4 regions of the Streptomyces sp. NPDC058221 genome follow, and region 1 is predicted to be linked to each of the others. Evidence: riboswitches for the same ligand, from Rfam matches in the RefSeq annotation. Region 1 holds a riboswitch; each other region holds the start of a gene.
The links. A riboswitch is a leader RNA that binds a small molecule or an ion and turns the genes downstream of it on or off. The one in region 1 is predicted to bind thiamine pyrophosphate.
Positions count from the first base shown of each region.

Region 2: another riboswitch for thiamine pyrophosphate. It lies ahead of ACFVW8_RS25740 (thiamine ABC transporter substrate binding subunit); the one in region 1 lies ahead of ACFVW8_RS34070 (purine-cytosine permease family protein).
Region 3: another riboswitch for thiamine pyrophosphate. It lies ahead of thiO (glycine oxidase ThiO); the one in region 1 lies ahead of ACFVW8_RS34070 (purine-cytosine permease family protein).
Region 4: another riboswitch for thiamine pyrophosphate. It lies ahead of thiC (phosphomethylpyrimidine synthase ThiC); the one in region 1 lies ahead of ACFVW8_RS34070 (purine-cytosine permease family protein).

Region 1 covers NZ_JBHVWF010000171.1:412-5,139, forward strand. The annotation lists gene ACFVW8_RS34060 (hypothetical protein) at 1-40, opposite strand, end outside; gene ACFVW8_RS34065 (ArsR/SmtB family transcription factor) at 250-978, shown strand; gene ACFVW8_RS34070 (purine-cytosine permease family protein) at 1,363-2,766, opposite strand; TPP riboswitch at 2,757-2,851, opposite strand; gene ACFVW8_RS34075 (formylglycine-generating enzyme family protein) at 2,896-3,861, opposite strand; gene ACFVW8_RS34080 (ROK family protein) at 3,858-4,728, opposite strand, start outside.
Region 2 covers NZ_JBHVWF010000092.1:13,811-18,538, reverse strand. The annotation lists gene ACFVW8_RS25750 (phosphatidate cytidylyltransferase) at 1-482, shown strand, start outside; gene rlmN (23S rRNA (adenine(2503)-C(2))-methyltransferase RlmN) at 587-1,693, shown strand; TPP riboswitch at 1,735-1,851, shown strand; gene ACFVW8_RS25740 (thiamine ABC transporter substrate binding subunit) at 1,933-3,036, shown strand; gene ACFVW8_RS25735 (ABC transporter permease) at 3,123-4,728, shown strand, end outside.
Region 3 covers NZ_JBHVWF010000077.1:32,853-37,580, forward strand. The annotation lists gene pknB (Stk1 family PASTA domain-containing Ser/Thr kinase) at 1-442, opposite strand, end outside; gene ACFVW8_RS23425 (thiazole synthase) at 566-1,360, opposite strand; gene thiS (sulfur carrier protein ThiS) at 1,363-1,581, opposite strand; gene thiO (glycine oxidase ThiO) at 1,578-2,759, opposite strand; TPP riboswitch at 2,757-2,869, opposite strand; gene ACFVW8_RS23440 (NAD(P)/FAD-dependent oxidoreductase) at 3,023-4,300, shown strand; gene ACFVW8_RS23445 (Rv2175c family DNA-binding protein) at 4,351-4,716, shown strand.
Region 4 covers NZ_JBHVWF010000035.1:55,204-59,931, forward strand. The annotation lists gene ACFVW8_RS14475 (IclR family transcriptional regulator) at 1-482, shown strand, start outside; gene ACFVW8_RS14480 (SsgA family sporulation/cell division regulator) at 584-1,021, shown strand; gene ACFVW8_RS14485 (YibE/F family protein) at 1,103-2,449, opposite strand; TPP riboswitch at 2,520-2,653, shown strand; gene thiC (phosphomethylpyrimidine synthase ThiC) at 2,646-4,421, shown strand; partial or broken gene ACFVW8_RS14495 (epoxide hydrolase) at 4,547-4,696, shown strand.

The sequences.
Region 1 (4,728 bases):
CGGCGACGGTGGCCATGGTGATGGCGATGCGACGAAGCATGGGTGCTCCTTCTGTGCAATGTGTAGCGGGCAGTGGGTACGTCCAACTCTTACGGCCAACAGCCCGGCACGTGTGCAAACGCGCTGAAGTGTCCTGGGAACACACCTGATCAGACGAAGGGCCGGACCGTGGCAGGACGCCGACGGGAAGGCGGGGTGCGGCCCCGGCATCCGGACACTTCGGCCGGGGCCGAAGTGTCACGGGTGACAATGGAACGTATGGACACCTGGCGCGCACCGGAGAGCGGCCCCGATCTTGCCGCCGTGGCCAAGCTCCTGGCCGACGGCACCCGGGCGGGCTTCTGCCTGGCTCTGCTCGACGGCCGGGCCTGGACGGTGACGGAATTGGCGCACCACATGGGGGTCGCGCCCTCGACCGCCACGGAGCACCTGCATGCACTGGTGCGCGGAAACCTGCTCGCCGACGAGCGGCAGGGCCGTCACCGCTATGTGCGTCTGTCCGGCCCGCACGTCGCCGAGCTGATCGAGAGCCTCGCCGCGCTGGCACCGGACCGCGCACACCCACCGCGTTCCCTTTCGGCGGCCGGCCGCCGAAAGGCCCTCGCTCACGCCCGTACGTGCTACGACCACCTTGCCGGGACCGTCGGCGTGGCCGTCACCGACGCGATGGCGGAGCGGCGGCTGCTGGACCTGGAGCACGGCCTCGGGCTCACCGATGCCGGGGCGAGCTGGCTCGGAGAGCTGGGCATCACCGTCCCGACAGGCGTGCGCCGACCGGCGGTGCGGCCGTGTCTGGACTGGACGGAACGCCGCCCCCACCTGGCCGGCGCCGTCGGTGCCGCACTGTGCAGTCATGCGTTCGACACCGGCTGGATCGCTCGCGTGGGCACCACGCGCGCCGTCGCCGTCACCCCGCTCGGCCGTCGGGAGTTCAATCGCCACCTGGGCCTGTCGGGTGACCTTTTCTCGCAGAAGTGAGCACTTCCGGGGTCATGGCTTCGGTGGCGTACCGAAAGGTCTCTCGTCCCCCTCCCACCGAGGAGGAAGCGGCCGAGCGGCGGCTGTGGGCCACCACGGTCTTCATCCCGGAAATCCCGGACATCCGGGCCATGTGCGACCTCGTCCTCGACCACACGGACCTGCTGAGGGAGCCGCACATGCCGCCGCTCCTGCCCAAACTATGCGCACACGTGGCCGGTTACGAGAACACTGCTTCGACTTCGCGGCCTGCCTGGTGGCCGCGGTCGTCTCACTGTTCCGCGGAGGCCGCTACATCCACGGCGAGACGGCGGGCGCGAAGGCCACAGCCGCACCCGCTGCGCGCCACCCCCTCGGGTAGCGCGACGACCACCTGCCCGGCTGTCAGCCGTCACGGTGGCGCAGCCGCAGCGGGGCGTAGACCGCGAGGGCCACGAGGAAGGCCACCCCGTAGGCGAGATCCGCCCCGTGCAGCGCCTCGGCGACCGGGCCCACGTACAGGCTGGTGCTCATGAACGGCACCGCTGCGGCGAAGGCGACGGCGAAGGCGGTGAGCGCCGGCCACCACGGCTGCCGGCGGGAGCTCTCGGCGGCCAGGTCGATGGGGGAGTGGCCGCGGGCCCTCGCCCGGACGAGCCAGTCGACGGCGACGATCGCGACGAACCCGGGGATCCAGTAGCCGACGAGAAGCAGCACGTTCTGGAAGCGTGTCGTGGTGTCGGCCGCGTGCATCCACAGCACGAGTGGGAAACCGAGCGCCGCGGCGAGTGCCGCGGCGACGGGGCGCGGCAGCCGGACGCCCATGGTCTGCAGAGCCAGTGATCCGCTGTAGTCGTTCATGGCGTTGCTGCACAGCGCGGCCAGCGCCACGGCGAGCAGCCCGAACGCTCCGAGCGCGCCCCCGCCGAGCAGGGTGTCGATGCCGCGTGCGGTCTGGTCGGTGAAGACGGACGCACCCCACAGACCGAGGGTCTGGACGGCCACGAAGGAGGCGCTGACCCCGAGCAGCGTGCACCAGAACATGCGCGGCCGGGACGCGGTGCGCGGCAGATAGCGGCTGAAGTCGCTGGCGTACGGGGCCCAGGACAGCGCCAGGCTCAGGGCGATCGTGCAGGTCAGGACGAACGCCCCCGCCCGGTCGGCGCCGTGCACGCTGCCGGTGGCGGCGGGGTGGACACCGTCCAGGAGCTTCGTGGACAGGACAGCGAAGGCGGCCGCGAGGGCAAAGGTCATGACAGTCTGGAGCCGGTGGATCACCTCGTACCCCAGGACGCCGAGCGCGCCCTGGGCGGCCATCATGACGAGCACTCCCAGCCAGAACGGCCAGCCGCACAGCTGGGCCAGCGCGTCCCCGCCGAACAGACCGATCAGCGCGTCCCAGGCGATCGACGACAGCCACTGCAGTGCGCCGGGCAGCACCACCCCCCGGCCGAACGCCAGCCGCGCGAGCGGGAGTTGACCGGCTCCTGTCTGGCTGCCCCAGGTGCCCAGATACGCGGTGGGCACGGCGCCCACGAGTGTGCCGAGCACGACGGCGGTGAGCGCTGTGGCGAAGTCCAGGCCCAGCGCGATGCCGACGGTGCCGGTGAAGACGCCGGTCATGGTCAGGTTGGGGGCGAACCATACGGTGAACAGCCGGCCAGGCCCGCCGTAGCGGCGGTCCTCGGGCACCGGGGCTATCCCGTGCGCCTCGATACGCAGATCGCCGGGGGCGGTGGGCATGCGCCCGTCGAAAGCGGGCTGCGGGTCCGCGGCCGCTCGCTCGTCCTGGGCATACGGCAATGACATGAAGACATCCCTCCGCCAGTGCTAACTGGTTCAGGTTCGACGGGTGTGTTCTCAGCCCCTGTGCGGGGCACCCCGTGTCCGGTGCGGCGGCCAGGATAGCCGGGTGTGCGCGGAGCGCGATGAGGGGGGTCAGACGGTGAGCGCGCAGCGGAAGCCGCCGTGGCCCGTCGTGCTGTCGGGGGTGTTGGAGGTGCGGGCGGCGACCCGGTAGCGGTTGCAGTAGGAGCGGTGGCACAGGTACGAGCCGCCCCGCAGTACCCGGTTCTCCCCGTGCGGAGGTCCTGCCGGGTCGGTGCGGGTCTCCGGGCGGCCGGCGGCGTGCCAGTCGGCGCTGAACCGGTCGGCGCACCACTCCCACACGTTGCCGGAGGTGTTGTACAGGCCGAAGCCGTTGGGGGTGTACGCCTTGACGGGTGCGGTGCCCGCGTAGCCGTCCGCGCGTGTGTTGCGTACCGGGAAGTCGCCCTGCCAGATGTTGCAGCGGTGCCGGTCCTTCGGGGTGAGCTCGTCGCCCCAGGGGAAGCGGGCCCGGACGAGTCCGCCGCGCGCCGCCTTCTCCCACTCGGCCTCGGTGGGCAGCCGCTTGCCGGCCCAGCGGGCGTAGGCGCTCGCGTCGTTCCACGACATATGGACCACCGGATGGTCGCGGCGGTCACCGACCGAGCTGCCTGGCCCCTCGGGCGCCCGCCAGTGCGCCCCGGACACCCCGCGCCACCAGGGGGCGCCGGGCACGGTGCCCGGCAGTACGGCGTGCCGTGCCTCCTGCGGGATGAACGAGCCGAACACGTAGGACCAGCCGATGAGTTCGGCCTCGGTGCGGTAGCCGGTGGCCTTGACGAAGACCGCGAACCGGGCATTGCTGACACAGGCCGCGTCGATGTGGAACGCACCGACGCTGACCTCCCGCACCGGCCCCTCCCCGTCGGCAGGGAACGCGTCCTCGTCCTCGCCGCCCATCAGGAACGGCCCGCCCGGCACGGCGACCATGCCGCGCAGGAGGTCGGCGGACCCGCGTACCGGCACGTCGAAGTCCGCGGGGGGAGCGGTGGCCGCCGGAGCGGCGCGCTTGCGGGCGGGGCCGCAGCAGGCGCTCATCGGGCGGTCTCCCCAGGTGTGTCGGCGGCCGGTCGGTCGAGCAGCTCCTCCAGGTCCTGGCCGGTGGTGCGCAGCAGGAGGGCCACCCCGCCGAGCGCGGCCGCCTCACCGTCGAGGGTGGAACCCCGCACCTCGATGGTGCGGGGGGCGGACGGCAGGGAGAGCGCGGCGAGCTGTTCCCGGATGGGGGCGAGGACGAGGTCGTCGAGGGCGGCCGGTTCCCCGTAGACGACGATGCACTCGGGGTCGACCTGCGCGGCGAGGGCGGCGAGGACCCGGCCCGCGGTGACGGCCGCGGTCCGGACCACTTCGGCCACCTCCGGCAGCCCCTCGGCGGCGAGCCCGATCAGCTCCGCGGCGTCCCGGGCCACCACCCCGCGATCGGCGCAGGCGGCGAGCAGCGCGGGCACGGAGATGAGGCCCTCCAGACAGCCGCGGCCACCGCAGTGACAGGGCTTGCCCTCGGGATCGCAGCTGGTGTGGCCGATCTCGCCGGCCGCACCGTGCGCGCCGTGCACCAGAGCGCCGTTGACGACCAGTCCGCCACCGACCCCCTCGGACCAGCGAAGGTAGACGGCGTTGTCGAAGCCGCGGGCGGCGCCCCAGGTCACCTCGGCGAGCGCGGCGAGCCGGGAGTTGTTGTCCGTGAGCACGGGGGCGTCGAAGTGCCGGCCCAGCTCGGCGGCGACATGGCCGGCGAACGGCGTCATCGTGCGCGGATCGCCGGAGGCCGGATTCTGCACGAAGCCGGGGAGGCCGAGGCCGATGCCCTGGACGGGAGCGAGGCTGATGTTCTCGCGCCGCACCAGCTCCTCGACGGCGCGGATCGCCTGCGCGGCCCGTTCGGCCGCGCCGCTGTCCGCCGGT
Region 2 (4,728 bases), on a different contig from region 1:
CCGGAGTCTTCGCCGCGTTCTACGTGCCGTTCCTGGCCACGTTCGTCGCCATGCTCCTGACGGCGGACGACGGGCCGCAGCGGGTCCTGACCTTCCTGCTGCTGACCGTGGTCAGTGACACCGGCGCCTACGCCGTCGGCTGGCGGTTCGGCAAGCACAAGCTCGCGCCGCGCATCAGCCCCGGGAAGACCCGCGAGGGCCTCTTCGGAGCCGTCGCCTTCGCCATGGCGGCCGGTGCGCTGTGCATGCAGTTCCTGATCGACGACGGTTCCTGGTGGCAGGGCCTGCTGCTCGGCCTCGCGGTCGCGGCCAGCGCCACCCTCGGTGACCTGGGCGAGTCCATGATCAAGCGCGATCTCGGGATCAAGGACATGGGGACGCTGCTTCCCGGACACGGCGGGATCATGGACCGGCTGGACTCCTTGCTGCCGACCGCCCCGGTGGTCTGGCTGCTGATGGTGATTTTCGTCGGCTCCAGCTGATCATCGACTGATGAACCCCTTCTGACCTGCGTTTTTATCGGTGAGGGTCCGTTGTCCACAGGGCGGCGGGCCCTCACTGTTCTGTCTGCGACACTGGAAGAACCATGCCTAAGCCCGGAGAACTCACTTTCGTCGCGCCCCGCGGAGCCAAGAAGCCGCCGCGGCACCTCGCCGACCTCACGCCCGCCGAGCGCAAGGAAGCCGTCGCCGCGACCGGCGAGAAGCCCTTCCGCGCGCAGCAGCTCTCGCAGCACTACTTCGCGCGGTACGCGCACGACCCGTCGGAGTGGACCAACATCCCGGCCGGATCGCGGGACAAGCTCGCCGAGGCGCTGTTCCCCGATCTGATGTCCGTGGTCCGCCACATCAGCTGTGACGACGACACCACCCGCAAGACGCTGTGGAAGCTGCATGACGGGACGCTCGTCGAGTCCGTTCTGATGCGCTACCCGGAGCGGGTCACGATGTGCATTTCCTCGCAGGCGGGCTGCGGGATGAACTGCCCGTTCTGCGCCACCGGGCAGGCCGGTCTCGACCGCAACCTCTCCACCGCGGAGATCGTCCACCAGATCGTGGACGGCATGCGTGCGCTGCGCGACGGCGACGTCCCGGGGGGCCCGGCGCGGCTCTCCAACATCGTCTTCATGGGCATGGGCGAGCCGCTCGCCAACTACAACCGGGTGGTCGGCGCGATCCGTCGGCTGACCGACCCCGAGCCCGACGGGCTGGGGCTGTCGCAGCGCGGGATCACCGTCTCCACCGTCGGCCTGGTGCCGGCGATGCTGCGGTTCGCCGACGAGGGCTTCAAGTGCCGGCTCGCCGTCTCGCTGCATGCCCCGGACGACGAGCTGCGCGACACCCTCGTACCGGTGAACACCCGGTGGAAGGTGCGCGAGGTGCTGGACGCCGCGTGGGAGTACGCGGAGAAGTCCGGACGCCGCATCTCCATCGAGTACGCGCTGATCCGCGACATCAACGACCAGGCCTGGCGCGGTGACCGGCTGGGCCGGCTCCTCAAGGGCAAGCGGGTGCACGTCAACCTCATCCCGCTGAACCCGACGCCCGGCTCGAAGTGGACCGCCTCGCGGCCCGAGGACGAGAAGGCGTTCGTCGAGGCCATCGCCGCCCACGGGGTGCCGGTGACCGTGCGGGACACCCGGGGCCAGGAGATCGACGGGGCCTGCGGGCAGCTGGCGGCGTCCGAGCGCTGAGGCCGAAATCGGCCGTGTAGCCTGGGCTCGAAATCAATTTAATATTCCGACAGGGGAGCGCCACAGCGCTGAGAGTGCGGCACCGAGGACAGGTTGGCCGCAGACCCTCTGAACCTCGCCCGGGTCATTCCGGGTAGGAAGTTCGGACCTTACTCAAGCTGTTGCGCCCTGCCCGCTTCCGGTTCTCCGCCGGTGCGGGCAGGGCCGCGTCTCTTCCTGGTCATCCCAGGAGGAATCACATGAGCACCACCCAGAAGATCGCGGTGACGGCCGTCGCCGCCGCGCTCGGCGCCACCGCGCTCGCCGGATGCGGAAGCTCCGACGACTCGGCGTCCGGTTCAGGAAGTACCGGGAGCTCCGGCTCCAAGACCGTCACGCTCGTCAGCCACGACTCCTTCAACGCCTCCAAGGGCGTGCTGAAGGAGTTCACCCGGGAGACCGGCTACACGGTCAAGGTGCTGAAGAGCGGGGACGCGGGCGCGGCCCTCAACCAGGAGATCCTGACCAAGGGCTCGCCCCGCGGCGACGTGTTCTTCGGCGTCGACAACACCCTGCTCTCGCGCGCCCTCGACAACGGCCTGTTCACCTCGTACAAGGCCAAGGGCATCGACCAGGTCGCAGCCGACGTGCAGCTGGACGCGGAGAAGCACCGGGTCACCCCGGTCGACACCGGTGACATCTGCGTCAACTACGACAAGAAGTACTTCGCCGACAAGAAGCTGGCGCCGCCGACGTCCTTCGCCGATCTGGCGAAGCCCGCGTACAAGGACCTTCTCGTCACCGAGAACGCCGCGACCTCGTCGCCCGGCCTCGGCTTCCTCCTCGGTACCGTCGCCACCTACGGGCAGGACGGCTACCAGGACTACTGGAAGAAGCTGAAGAACAACGGCGTCAAGGTCGTCGACGGCTGGGAGCAGGCGTACAACGAGGAGTTCTCCGGCTCCGCGGGCGGCAGGAAGGCCAAGGCCGACCGGCCGCTCGTCGTCAGTTACGCCTCCAGCCCGCCCGTCGAGGTGCTGTACGCGGACCCGAAGCCGAAGACCGCCCCGACCGGGGTCGCCACCGGGACGTGCTTCCGCCAGATCGAGTTCGCCGGTCTGCTGGACGGTGCGAAGAACGAGGCGGGCGGCAAGGCCCTGCTGGACTTCCTGATCGGCAAGAAGTTCCAGGAGGACATGCCGCTCAACATGTTCGTCAGCCCGGTGACCAAGGGGGCGAAGGTGCCTGACCTCTTCACGAAGTTCGGCGCAGTTGTCGACAAGCCGACGACCGTCGCCCCGGACACGATCGCCAAGAACCGTGAGCAGTGGGTCCAGTCATGGTCCTCGCTCGTAGTGAAGTAGCGAAGACTCCCGTACGCGGACCGGGCGCGGGCGGGAAGGGCGCACGCGCCCGGGCGCGGCGCGGGAGCGCGGTGCGGCTCGGCCTGATGGCCGTGCCCGTCGCCTTCTTCGCGCTGTTCTTCGCCTATCCCGTCGTCGCGATCGTCGGACGCGGGCTCAAGGCCGACGGGGTCTGGCAGTTCGGCCGGTTCGGCGAGGTGCTCACCCGGCCGGACATTCAGGACGTCCTCTGGTTCACCCTCTGGCAGGCGCTCGCCTCGACCGCGCTGACGCTGCTGATCGCACTGCCGGGCGCCTATGTGTTCGCCCGGTTCGACTTCCCGGGCAAGCAACTGCTGCGGGCGGTCGTGACGGTGCCGTTCGTGCTGCCGACCGTCGTCGTGGGCACCGCGTTCCTGGCGCTGCTGGGACGCGGCGGCCTGCTCGACGAGCTGTGGGGAGTGCGGCTCGACACCACGGTGTGGGCCATCCTGCTGGCCCATGTGTTCTTCAACTACGCCGTCGTCGTGCGTACCGTCGGCGGGCTCTGGTCGCAGCTCGACCCCCGCCAGGAGGAGGCCGCACGGGTCCTGGGCGCCGGGCGGTTCGCCGCCTGGCGGCGCGTCACCCTTCCGGCGCTGGCCCCTGCCCTGGCTGCCGCTGCGCTGATGGTCTTCCTCTTCACCTTCACCTCCTTCGGCGTCGTGCAGATCCTCGGCGGCCCCGGATTCTCCACGCTGGAGGTGGAGATCTACCGGCAGACCGCACAGCTGCTCGCCCTGCCCACGGCCGCCGTGCTGACGCTGGTGCAGTTCGTCGCGGTCGGCGCGATCCTCGCCGTGCACGCCTGGACCGTACGGCGCAGGGAGACCGCCCTGAAGCTGGTCGACCCGGCGCAGACCGCCCGCAGGCCGCGCGGCGCGGGCCAGTGGGCGCTGCTCGCAGGCGTCCTGCTGACCGTGCTGGTGCTGATACTGCTGCCGCTCGGCGTACTGGTGGAGCGCTCGCTGGACCTGTCCGGCGGCCACGGCTTCGCCTACTACCGGGCGCTGGCGTCGGCGGATGCGAACAGCGGGACGTTCCTCGTCGCGCCGCTCGAAGCGATCTGGAACTCGCTGAGTTACGCCCTGGCCGCGACGGCCATCGCCCTGGTCGTCGGGGGCCTGGCCGCGGCGGCGCTGACCAGGCGGGCCGGGCGGCTGGTCAGGGGCTTCGACGCCCTGCTGATGCTGCCGCTCGGGGTCTCCGCCGTCACCGTCGGCTTCGGCTTCCTGATCACCCTGGACAGACCGCCGCTGGACCTGCGGACCTCCTGGATCCTGGTGCCGCTCGCCCAGGCGCTGGTCGGGGTGCCGTTCGTCGTGCGGACCATGCTGCCGGTCCTGCGTGCCGTGGACGGGCGGCTGCGGGAGGCGGCCGCGGTGCTCGGCGCCTCACCGCTGCGGGCCTGGCGCGAGGTGGACCTGCCGCTGGTGCGCCGGGCACTGCTGGTCGCGGCGGGCTTCGCGTTCGCCGTGTCGCTCGGTGAGTTCGGCGCCACGGTGTTCATCGCACGGCCCGACAACCCGACGCTCCCGGTCGCCGTCGCACGGCTGCTGGGGCGGTCAGGGGATCTCAACTACGGCCAGGCGATGGCCCTCAGCACCATTCTGATGCTCGTCTGCGCCCTCTCGCTGCTGCTGCTCGAACGTATCCGCACCGACCGATCCGGAG
Region 3 (4,728 bases), on a different contig from region 1:
GCACGTTCTCCGGCTTCATGTCCCGGTGCACGAAGCTCGCCCGGTGCGCGGCACCGAGCGCGGCGAGCACCGGCTCCAGGATGTCCAGCGCGGCCCGCGGCTGCAGTGCGCCGCGCTCACGCAGCACATCGCGCAGGGTGCAGCCCGCGACGTACTCCATCGCCAGGTAGACATACTGCCCCTGGGCGCCCTGGTCGAAGACCGCGACCACATTGGGGTGCGCGAGCCCCGCCACCGACTTGGCCTCACGGATGAAGCGCTCGACGAACGAGGCGTCGGTCGCGAGCGCCGGGTGCATCACCTTGAGGGCGAGCACCCGGTCGAGCCGGGTGTCCATGGCCCGGTAGACCGTGGCCATGCCGCCCACGGCGATGCGGGCATCGACGCGGTAGCGGCCGTCGAGCAGCTGCCCGACGAGAGGGTCCTGGAGGGTCGTATCCACGCAGCGAGTCTACGAGCCGCCACGGACACCACCGACTGCCCGGGGCAATCCTGCGGTCGTACTGCAGCCGAGCCGTGACAGGGACATGCGATCCACCGCGGCCACGGCTCCGGACGGCACGGATCAGAACGCCGGGCGCTCCGGATCCAGCGCCGCACGCCCCGCCACCGGCGACGACGCCTCGGCGAAGTGGCGGCGCGGGATCCGGCCCGCTCGGTGGGCCAGCCGGCCGCCCTCCACCGCATGCCGCATCGCGGCGGCCATCAGCTCGGGTTCCTGGGCCCGGGTCACCGCCGAGGCGAGCATCACAGCCGCGCACCCGAGCTCCATGGCCAGCGCCGCGTCCGACGCCGTCCCCGCGCCCGCGTCCAGGATCACCGGGACCCGTGCCTGCTCGGTGATCAGCTGGAAGTTGTGCGGATTGCGGATGCCCAGGCCCGAGCCGATGGGGGAGCCCAGCGGCATGACCGCCGCGCACCCCACGTCCTCCAGCTTCCGGGCCAGCACCGGGTCGTCGTTGGTGTAGGGCAGGACGGTGAAACCGTCGTCCACCAAGGTCTCCGCGGCGTCCAGCAGCTCGATCGGGTCGGGCAGCAGGGTCCGCTCGTCGGCGACCACCTCCAGCTTGACCCAGTCGGTGCCGAGCGCCTCGCGGGCCAGCCGGGCGGTGAGCACGGCTTCTCCCGCCGTGTAGCAGCCCGCCGTGTTCGGCAGGACGCGGATGGAGAGCTTCTCCAGCACGGAGAGCACGGAGCCCTGCACGGTCGGGTCGAGGCGGCGCATCGCGACGGTGGTCAGCTCGGTACCGGAGGCGGTCAGTGAGCGTTCCAGCACATCGAGGCTGGGGGCCCCGCCCGTCCCCATGATCAGCCGGGAGCCGAAAACGGTGTCCCCGAGGGTGAAGAGGTCGTCGGACACGGTCAGCCCCCCTGGACAGCGGTCAGGACCTCGACCCGGTCGCCCTCGGTGAGCGCCGCGGCGGACCACTGGCCGCGCGGGACGACGGTCTCGTTCAGGGCGGCCGCGACCCCCGAGGGGGCCGCCGTCAGAGTCGCGACGAGGGCGTCCAGGGTGGTGCCCGCCGCGACGGCGAGGGCCTCGCCGTTCACGGACACGGAGAGGGTGGTGGGCGCGGTCATGCGGGCTGCTCCTGACGTACGGGGGCGGCGACGGCCGGGAACCGGCCGGGGGAGAAGGGGCGGGCCACCTCGGGCAGCTCGCCGTCGGCCAGCAGCTGCGCCATGGCGTCACCGGTGACGGGTGTGAGCAGCACCCCGTTGCGGTGGTGGCCGGTGGCGAGGTGGAGGCCGGGCAGTGCCGTGCGGCCGAGCAGCGGCGCGTTGTCGGGTGAGGCGGGGCGCAGACCGGCCCGGGTCTCGGTGAGCGGCAGCTCGGTGATGCCGGGCACCAGCTCGTGGGCGTCGCGCAGCAGCTCGTACACCCCGCCGGCCGTGACGGTGGTGTCCCAGCCCATCTCCTCGCTGGTGGCACCGATGACCAGCTCGCCGTTCTCGCGCGGCACGAGGTAGACGTGGCTGCCCCGGACCATGGCCCGCACGGTGCGGCTGAGGAAGGGGGCGTACGCGGTGGGTACGGTCAGCCGCAGCACCTGGCCCTTGACCGGGCGGACGGGTGGCAGGACGTGGTCCGGCACCCCCGCGAGCCGGCCGCTGAAGCTGCCCGCGGCGAGCACGGTCTGATCGGCGGCCGGCCGCGAACCGTCGGCCAGTACGGCGCCGACGGCCCGGTCCCGCACCACCGCGAGCTCCTCGGCCCGTTGACGGTGGAAGACGACCCCGGCCCGCTCGCACGCGGTCAGCAGCGCGGTGGCCAGCCGGCGAGGATCGACCTGGTGGTCGCCGTCGACCCGCAGACCGCCGCGCACGCCCGGCGCCAGCATCGGCTCCAGGCGGCGGCAGTCGCGGCCGGTGAGCCATTCCGACTCCAGCCCCGACCGGCGCTGGAGCTCGTGCAGTTCCCGCAGATGGGCGCGGTCGTCGGCGTCCAGCGCGACGGCCAGGGTGCCGCAGGCGCGGAACCCGATGTCCTGTCCGCTCGCTGCCTCCAGCTCGGCCGCGAAGGCCGGATAACGCGCGGCCGAGGCGACGTTCAGCCCCAGCAGCATCTCTTCGCCGTAGTGCAGTTCGGTGACGGCGGCCAGCATGCCGGCCGCGACCCGGGCGGCCCCGCCGCCCGGATCCGGATCGACGACGGCGGTGCGCAGACCGCGCTGCGCGGCCCGCCAGGCGGTGACGAGCCCGATGATCCCGCCCCCGATGACGAGGACGTCGGACCCGCTCGTGCGGTGGATACGCATGGGCGTCCAGCCCCTCCCTTCGCCGGCATGACCCGGATCAGGTTCGTACGGTCGGAGGCCGCCCAGCCTCCCTCTCAGCCCGGTGCGCCCGGGCTCCCGCGAGTGTTTTACGTGGGGCCACCCTAGACCCCGCCCCCGGGACCGGGTGAAGGGCCTGCGGGAGCGGCGGGAGGGCAGCCGTGCGGGCGCGGCGGAGGCGCCGGCGGAGGCACCGGCGGAGGCACCCCTTTCCTGACGGGTCGTCAGTTGATTAAGGTGGTCGGGTGAACGAGCAGCAGCGGGCAGAGCGGCCGGAGCGGCAGTCGGAACAGGCGGGGCGCCGGGTGGTCGTCGTCGGCGCGGGCATGGCGGGGGTGCAGACCGCCGTGGCTCTGCGCGAGCAAGGCTTCACCGGCGCCGTCACCCTGATCGGAGCCGAACCCCATCAGCCGTACGACCGCCCCCCGCTGTCCAAGGCGGTCCTGCTCGGCAAGGCCGAGGAATCCGCCTTCGACATCGACTTCGAGGCGCTCGGCATCGAGCTGCGGCTGGGCTGCGAAGTCACCGGCGTACGCGGCACCGACCATGAACTGGACACTTCCGCCGGGCCCGTTCCCTACGACGTCCTGGTCATCGCCACCGGCGCCGAGCCCGTCGTGCTGCCCGGCTCCGACGGCGTGCCCGGCGTCCATCTGCTGCGCACCCTCGACGACGCGGCCAGGCTGCGGCCCGTCCTGGACGCGCGGCACCCCGTCGTGGTCGTCGGCGCGGGCTGGATCGGCGCCGAGTTCGCCACCGCGGCCCGCGCCGCGGGTTGCGCGGTCACCGTCGTCGAGGCCGCCGAACGGCCCCTCGCCGGCGCGCTTCCCGCCGAGGTCGCGGCCCCGATGGCCGCCTGGTACGCGGAGAGCGGCGCCGAACTCCTCACCGGGGCCAGGGTGGCCCGTATCGAGCCGGGCCGCGTGGTCCTGGCGGACGGCCGCACCGTCCCGGCCGGCGCGGTCGTCGTCGGGATCGGCGCCCGGCCGGCCACCGGCTGGCTGGCCGGCTCCGGCGTCGCGCTCGGCCCCGACGGATCGGTGACCGCCGACGCGGCCCTGCGCACCTCGCTGCCCGATGTGTACGCCGTCGGTGACTGCGCCTCGTTCCCCTCGGCTCGCTACGGGGCACGCCTGCTGGTCCACCACTGGGACAACGCCCTGCAGGGGCCGCGGACCGCGGCCGCCCACATCGTCGGGGCCGGCGGGGACGGCGCGCGGCCGCCCGCCTACGATCCCGTGCCCTACTTCTGGTCCGAGCAGTTCGGCCGGTTCGTGCAGTACGCGGGCCACCACGCGGGCGCGGACACCCTGCTGCGGCGAGGCGATCCGGCCGGTGCCGCCTGGTCGGTGTGCTGGCTGCGGGACGGCGTCCTGGTCGCGGTACTCGCCGTCGGCCGGCCGCGCGATCTGATCCAGGGGCGCAAGCTCATCGAGGCGGGGGCGCGGCTCGACCCCGGGCCGGCCGGTGACGCGTCCGTGCCGCTGAAGTCGGCGGTCCTTCCGGAGGTGGCGGGACCCTGAAGGGCTGAGTCCGGGTATCGGCTGTCAGTCCGGGATGGCAGGCTTGTCCTGTGACCGAGATTGACGCAAAGATCGATGCTCTCGTCCCTGCCTGGCTCCACCTGCCGGACATCGCCGAATTGTTCGATGTCCAGGTGACGCGTGTACGGCAGCTGGTCAAGGATGGCCAGCTCATCGCCGTACGACGTGGTGAGAACCGGGCGCTCCAGGTGCCTGCCGCCTTCATCGACGGCGACAAGGTGGTCAAGGGCCTTTCGGGGACCCTGACGCTCCTGAGGGACGACGGCTACTCCGACGAGGAGATGCTGGAATGGCTCTTCACTCCCGACCCGAGCCTGCCGGGCACGCCCGCGCAGGCGCTGAGTGAGAATCGCGGCACGGAGGTGAAGCGCCGCGCCCAGGCGCTCGCCGTCTGACCGACAGCCGTA
Region 4 (4,728 bases), on a different contig from region 1:
GCTGGCGGGACATCATCGGCGCACCGGTGTACTGCGCCATCTACCGCGACGGCGAGATCGAACTCGTCGCGGTCGCCGACACCCCGGCAGCGCCTGCGGTGGACGAGTGGGCCGCTTTCCGGGAGACCGGCCACGCCCACGCCATCGGCCAGTGTCTGCTGAGCCGGCTCGACGAGAAGGCCCGCGAGGACCACCTGGACCGGCATCCGGTGCGCCCGCTGACCCGCTACTCCGTACGTGACCGTCCGGCGCTCCTTGAACGGCTGAGGTCACTGGAGCGAACGGAACCTGTCGTCGAGCGTCAGGAATATGCCCTCGGGACGGTCTGTGCGGCCATCCCGATCACGGCCGGATTCACCGCCGCGGCGATGGCCATTTCCGTCCCTCTCGACCAAGAGGAACGGTTGCTCCCCGCAGTCGAACGACTACGTGGCGAAGTGGCCAGCCTCTTGCGTTCGTTCGTGTTCTCTATCAGTATCTGAAAAATCACTCCTTGTGATCTGCTATCGCGTGCACCACGATGGCGTCAATAGGGCCATGGGGGATCATTCCTGGCCAGATTCATCTACTGCGGGGTTGAACGATGCGCGAGTCGGTTCAAGCTGAGGTCATGATGAGCTTCCTCGTCTCCGAGGAGCTCTCATTCCGTATCCCGGTGGAGCTCCGGTACGAAGTGTGCGATCCGTACGCGATCCGGATGACCTTCCATCTGCCCGGCGACGCCCCCGTCACCTGGGCCTTTGGCCGTGAGCTACTGCTCGACGGCCTCAACAGCCCTAGTGGCGACGGCGATGTGCACATCGGGCCGACCGAGCCCGAAGGGCTGTCCGACGTCCACATCCGGCTGCAGGTGGGGGCGGACCGTGCCCTCTTCAGGGCGGGCACGGCACCCCTTGTGGCGTTTCTCGACCGGACGGACAAGCTCGTCCCACTCGGGCAGGAGTGCACGCTGGGTGACTTCGAGGGCAATCTGGAAGAGGCATTGGGACGAATTCTGGCCGAGGAACAGAACGCCGGCTGAAGGCCTCTCATGCCCGGAGCCTGGGTGCCGGTCGAACACCACACCTGCCGAACGGGTGAATCACGCTCCGTGTGCAACCGTTCAGGACCTCGTCCTTCGGCGGCGTCCTCTGCCGCTCCGTACGGGTGCCGAAGCCCCGGCTTCCGCGCCGAGCCCCGTACGGTCCGCGGAGACGACCAGTGCCGCAAGTGCGGTGGTCACCGGCACCGAGGCGACCAGCCCGATCGAGCCGACCAGCGTACGCACGATCTCCTCCGCCACCAGTTCGCTGTTGGCCACCGTCCCCACGCTGCTCTGGGCGATCGAGAACAGCAGCAGCAGCGGGAGCGCGGCGCCCGCATAGGCCAGCACCAGGGTGTTGACCACTGAGGCGATGTGGTCGCGTCCGATTCTGATCCCTGCCCGGTAGAGCTGCTTCGTATTCATCGTCGGGTCCGCCTGGTGCAGTTCCCAGACCGCCGACGTCTGGGTGACCGTCACATCGTCGAGCACCCCCAGGGAACCGATGATGACGCCGGCCAGCAGCAGACCGCTCATGTCGATGTGCGGATACAGGCCGTGGATGAGGCCGGTGCTGTCGTCGGTGTTCCCGCTCAGGCTCGCCCAGCCGATGAAGAGCGAGCCGAGCAGCCCGATCAGCAGCAGTGAGATCAGGGTGCCGAGGACGGCGACGGAGGTGCGGGCCGTCAGCCCGTGGCAGATGTACAGGGCGATCAGCATGATGGCACTGGCCCCGACGACCGCCACGAGCAGTGGATTCGACCCCTGCAGGATGGCCGGCAGGATGAACAGGGTCAGCACGGCGAACGACAGGGCGAGCGCCACCAGTGCCATGACCCCGCGCAGCCGGCCCACGACGACCACCGCCACGGCGAAGATCCCGGCCAGCAGCGCCATCGGGAACTTCCGGTTCACATCCGTCACGGAGTACTGGAGATCGTGGGGCGCGTCGGGGGCGTACGCGACCACCACCCCCTGTCCTTCGCGCAGCTGCCGCGGTGCGTCGGGCTGCACCACCTCGATGAAGGTGCGCCCCTTGTCCTTGCCGCTCGTCACCTCGATCTCGGCCTTCTCACAACGGCCGGCCCCGCTGTCACCGGCGGCCGGCTCTCCCGTCGGCGGGGTGGACTCGCCGCTGGTGGGCAGTTGGGCCGCGTTCACGTCCTTGCAGTCGACCTTGTCGACGTTCACCACCCTGGCCTGCTGCGTCTGCCGGTCGAAGCCGACCCCGGTGCGCTCGTGCGCCGGCGCACCACCGGGCCAGAGCACCACGAGCCCGACCACGACCGCGGCCGCGAACGGTATCAGCACGGCGGCGATCACCCGGCGCAGATGCGTGGAAACGGGTGCGGCGGGGCCGTGGCTGTGGCTGTGCGCGTGAGGGTGCTGAGGACCCGGCTGCTCGGGGTCGATATGAGGGGACGTCACCGGCCGATCATCGCAAGAAGAACAGGGCCCTCTGTTCAGCACACCGGTGAGGGCGTTAGCGTGGTGGCACCTTTGCACACGCGGGAGCTCGGAGCACCGGGCTGAGAGGGCGCTGATCTCCGTACGTCCGTACGGGACACGCTGCGCCGACCGCCGAACCTGTTACCGGGTAATGCCGGCGTAGGGAGTAGGTCTCATGACCACAGCGGACGCACGCACGCCTGCCTCCAATCAGAGCGACGAGGCCGGGAAGTCCATCGGCTGGCACAAGGGGTACGTCCAGGGCTCACGCCCGGACCTCCGGGTGGCGGTCCGTCAGGTGCACCTCACCAACGGCAAGGACGTGACGCTGTACGACACGTCGGGGCCGTACACCGACCCCGCCGTCGACACCGATGTACGCCGCGGACTCGCACCTCTGCGGGAGAACTGGATCATCGCCCGCGGTGACACCGAGGAGTACGCCGGCCGCGCCGCGCGTCCCGAGGACGACGGGCTCAAGCACACCTCGCCGCGTGGGGGGCTGCGCAATCTCGACGCGGTCTTCCCCGGCCGGCCGCGCCAGCCGAGGCGCAGCCGGGACGGCCGCCCGGTGACCCAGCTGGCGTACGCCGGCCGGGGCGAGATCACCCCGGAGATGGAGTACGTGGCCATCCGGGAGAACGTCTCACCCGAGGTGGTACGCGAGGAGATCGCCGCAGGCCGGGCCGTGCTCCCGGCCAACGTCAACCACCCGGAGATCGAGCCGATGATCATCGGCAAGCGGTTCCTGGTGAAGGTGAACGCCAACATCGGCAACTCCGCGGTCACGTCCTCCATCGAGGAGGAGGTGGACAAGATGACCTGGGCGACCAAGTGGGGCGCCGACACGGTCATGGATCTGTCCACCGGCCGCAACATCCACACCACCCGTGAGTGGGTACTGCGCAACTCCCCGGTGCCGATCGGCACCGTGCCCCTCTACCAGGCCCTCGAAAAGGTCGACGGCAGGGCGGAGGAGCTGACATGGGAGATCTACAAGGACACCGTCATCGAGCAGGCCGAGCAGGGCGTCGACTACATGACGGTCCACGCCGGCGTGCGCCTGCCGTACGTTCCGCTGACGGCCCGCCGCAAGACCGGCATCGTCTCCCGGGGCGGCTCGATCATGGCCGCGTGGTGCCTCGCGCACCACAAGGAGTCTTTCCTGTACGAGCACTTCGAGGAGCTCTGCACGATCCTCGCGTCGTACGACGTGACGTACTCGCTGGGTGACGGGCTGCGCCCCGGATCGATCGCTGATGCCAACGACGAGGCGCAGTTCGCCGAACTGCGGACGCTCGGCGAACTGAACACGGTCGCCAAGCGGTTCGGGGTTCAGACGATGATCGAGGGCCCGGGACACGTACCGATGCACAAGATCAAGGAGAACATCGACCTCCAGCAGGAGATCTGCGAGGAGGCGCCGTTCTACACGCTCGGCCCGCTGACCACCGATGTCGCCCCGGCGTACGACCACATCACCTCGGGCATCGGAGCCGCGATGATCGCCTGGTGGGGGACGGCGATGCTCTGTTACGTGACGCCCAAGGAGCACCTCGGTCTGCCCAACCGGGACGATGTGAAGACCGGAGTGATCACGTACCGGATCGCGGCCCATGCGGCGGACCTGGCCAAGGGGCACCCCGGGGCGCAGGAGTGGGACGACGCCCTGTCGGACGCCCGGTTCGAGTTCCGGTGGGAGGACCAGTTCAATCTGGCGCTCGACCCGGACACGGCACGGGAGTTCCACGACGAGACGCTGCCGGCCGAGCCGGCGAAGACGGCGCACTTCTGCTCGATGTGCGGTCCGAAGTTCTGCTCGATGAAGATCTCGCACGACATCCGGCGTGAGCACGGCGGTTCGCAGTCGGAGATCGAGGCGGGCATGGCGGAGAAGTCCAGGGAGTTCGCGGCGAGCGGCAACCGGGTGTATCTGCCGCTGGCGGACTGACACCTGGCGTGGACGACCGTGGGCTCTTTTCCCGCCGGGGCCCGCGGTCGTGTCCCCCTGCCGGCTGCGGCCGTCCACCATGGAGAACGGACCCCCGTAGTGGTGCTGGACGTAGCATGCGCATCCACATCGCGGACCGGGCGAACAACATCGTCCAGTGGACGACCTACGACAGGGGCGGGCACTTCGCGGCCATGGAGCAGCCGGACCTGCTGCTCAAGGATGTACAGACGTTCTTCCGCAAGCTCCCAAGCTCCCAAGCGGCCATCGGGTAGGAGCGGTCTGCCCCGCGGGTGCCGGCTCTCCC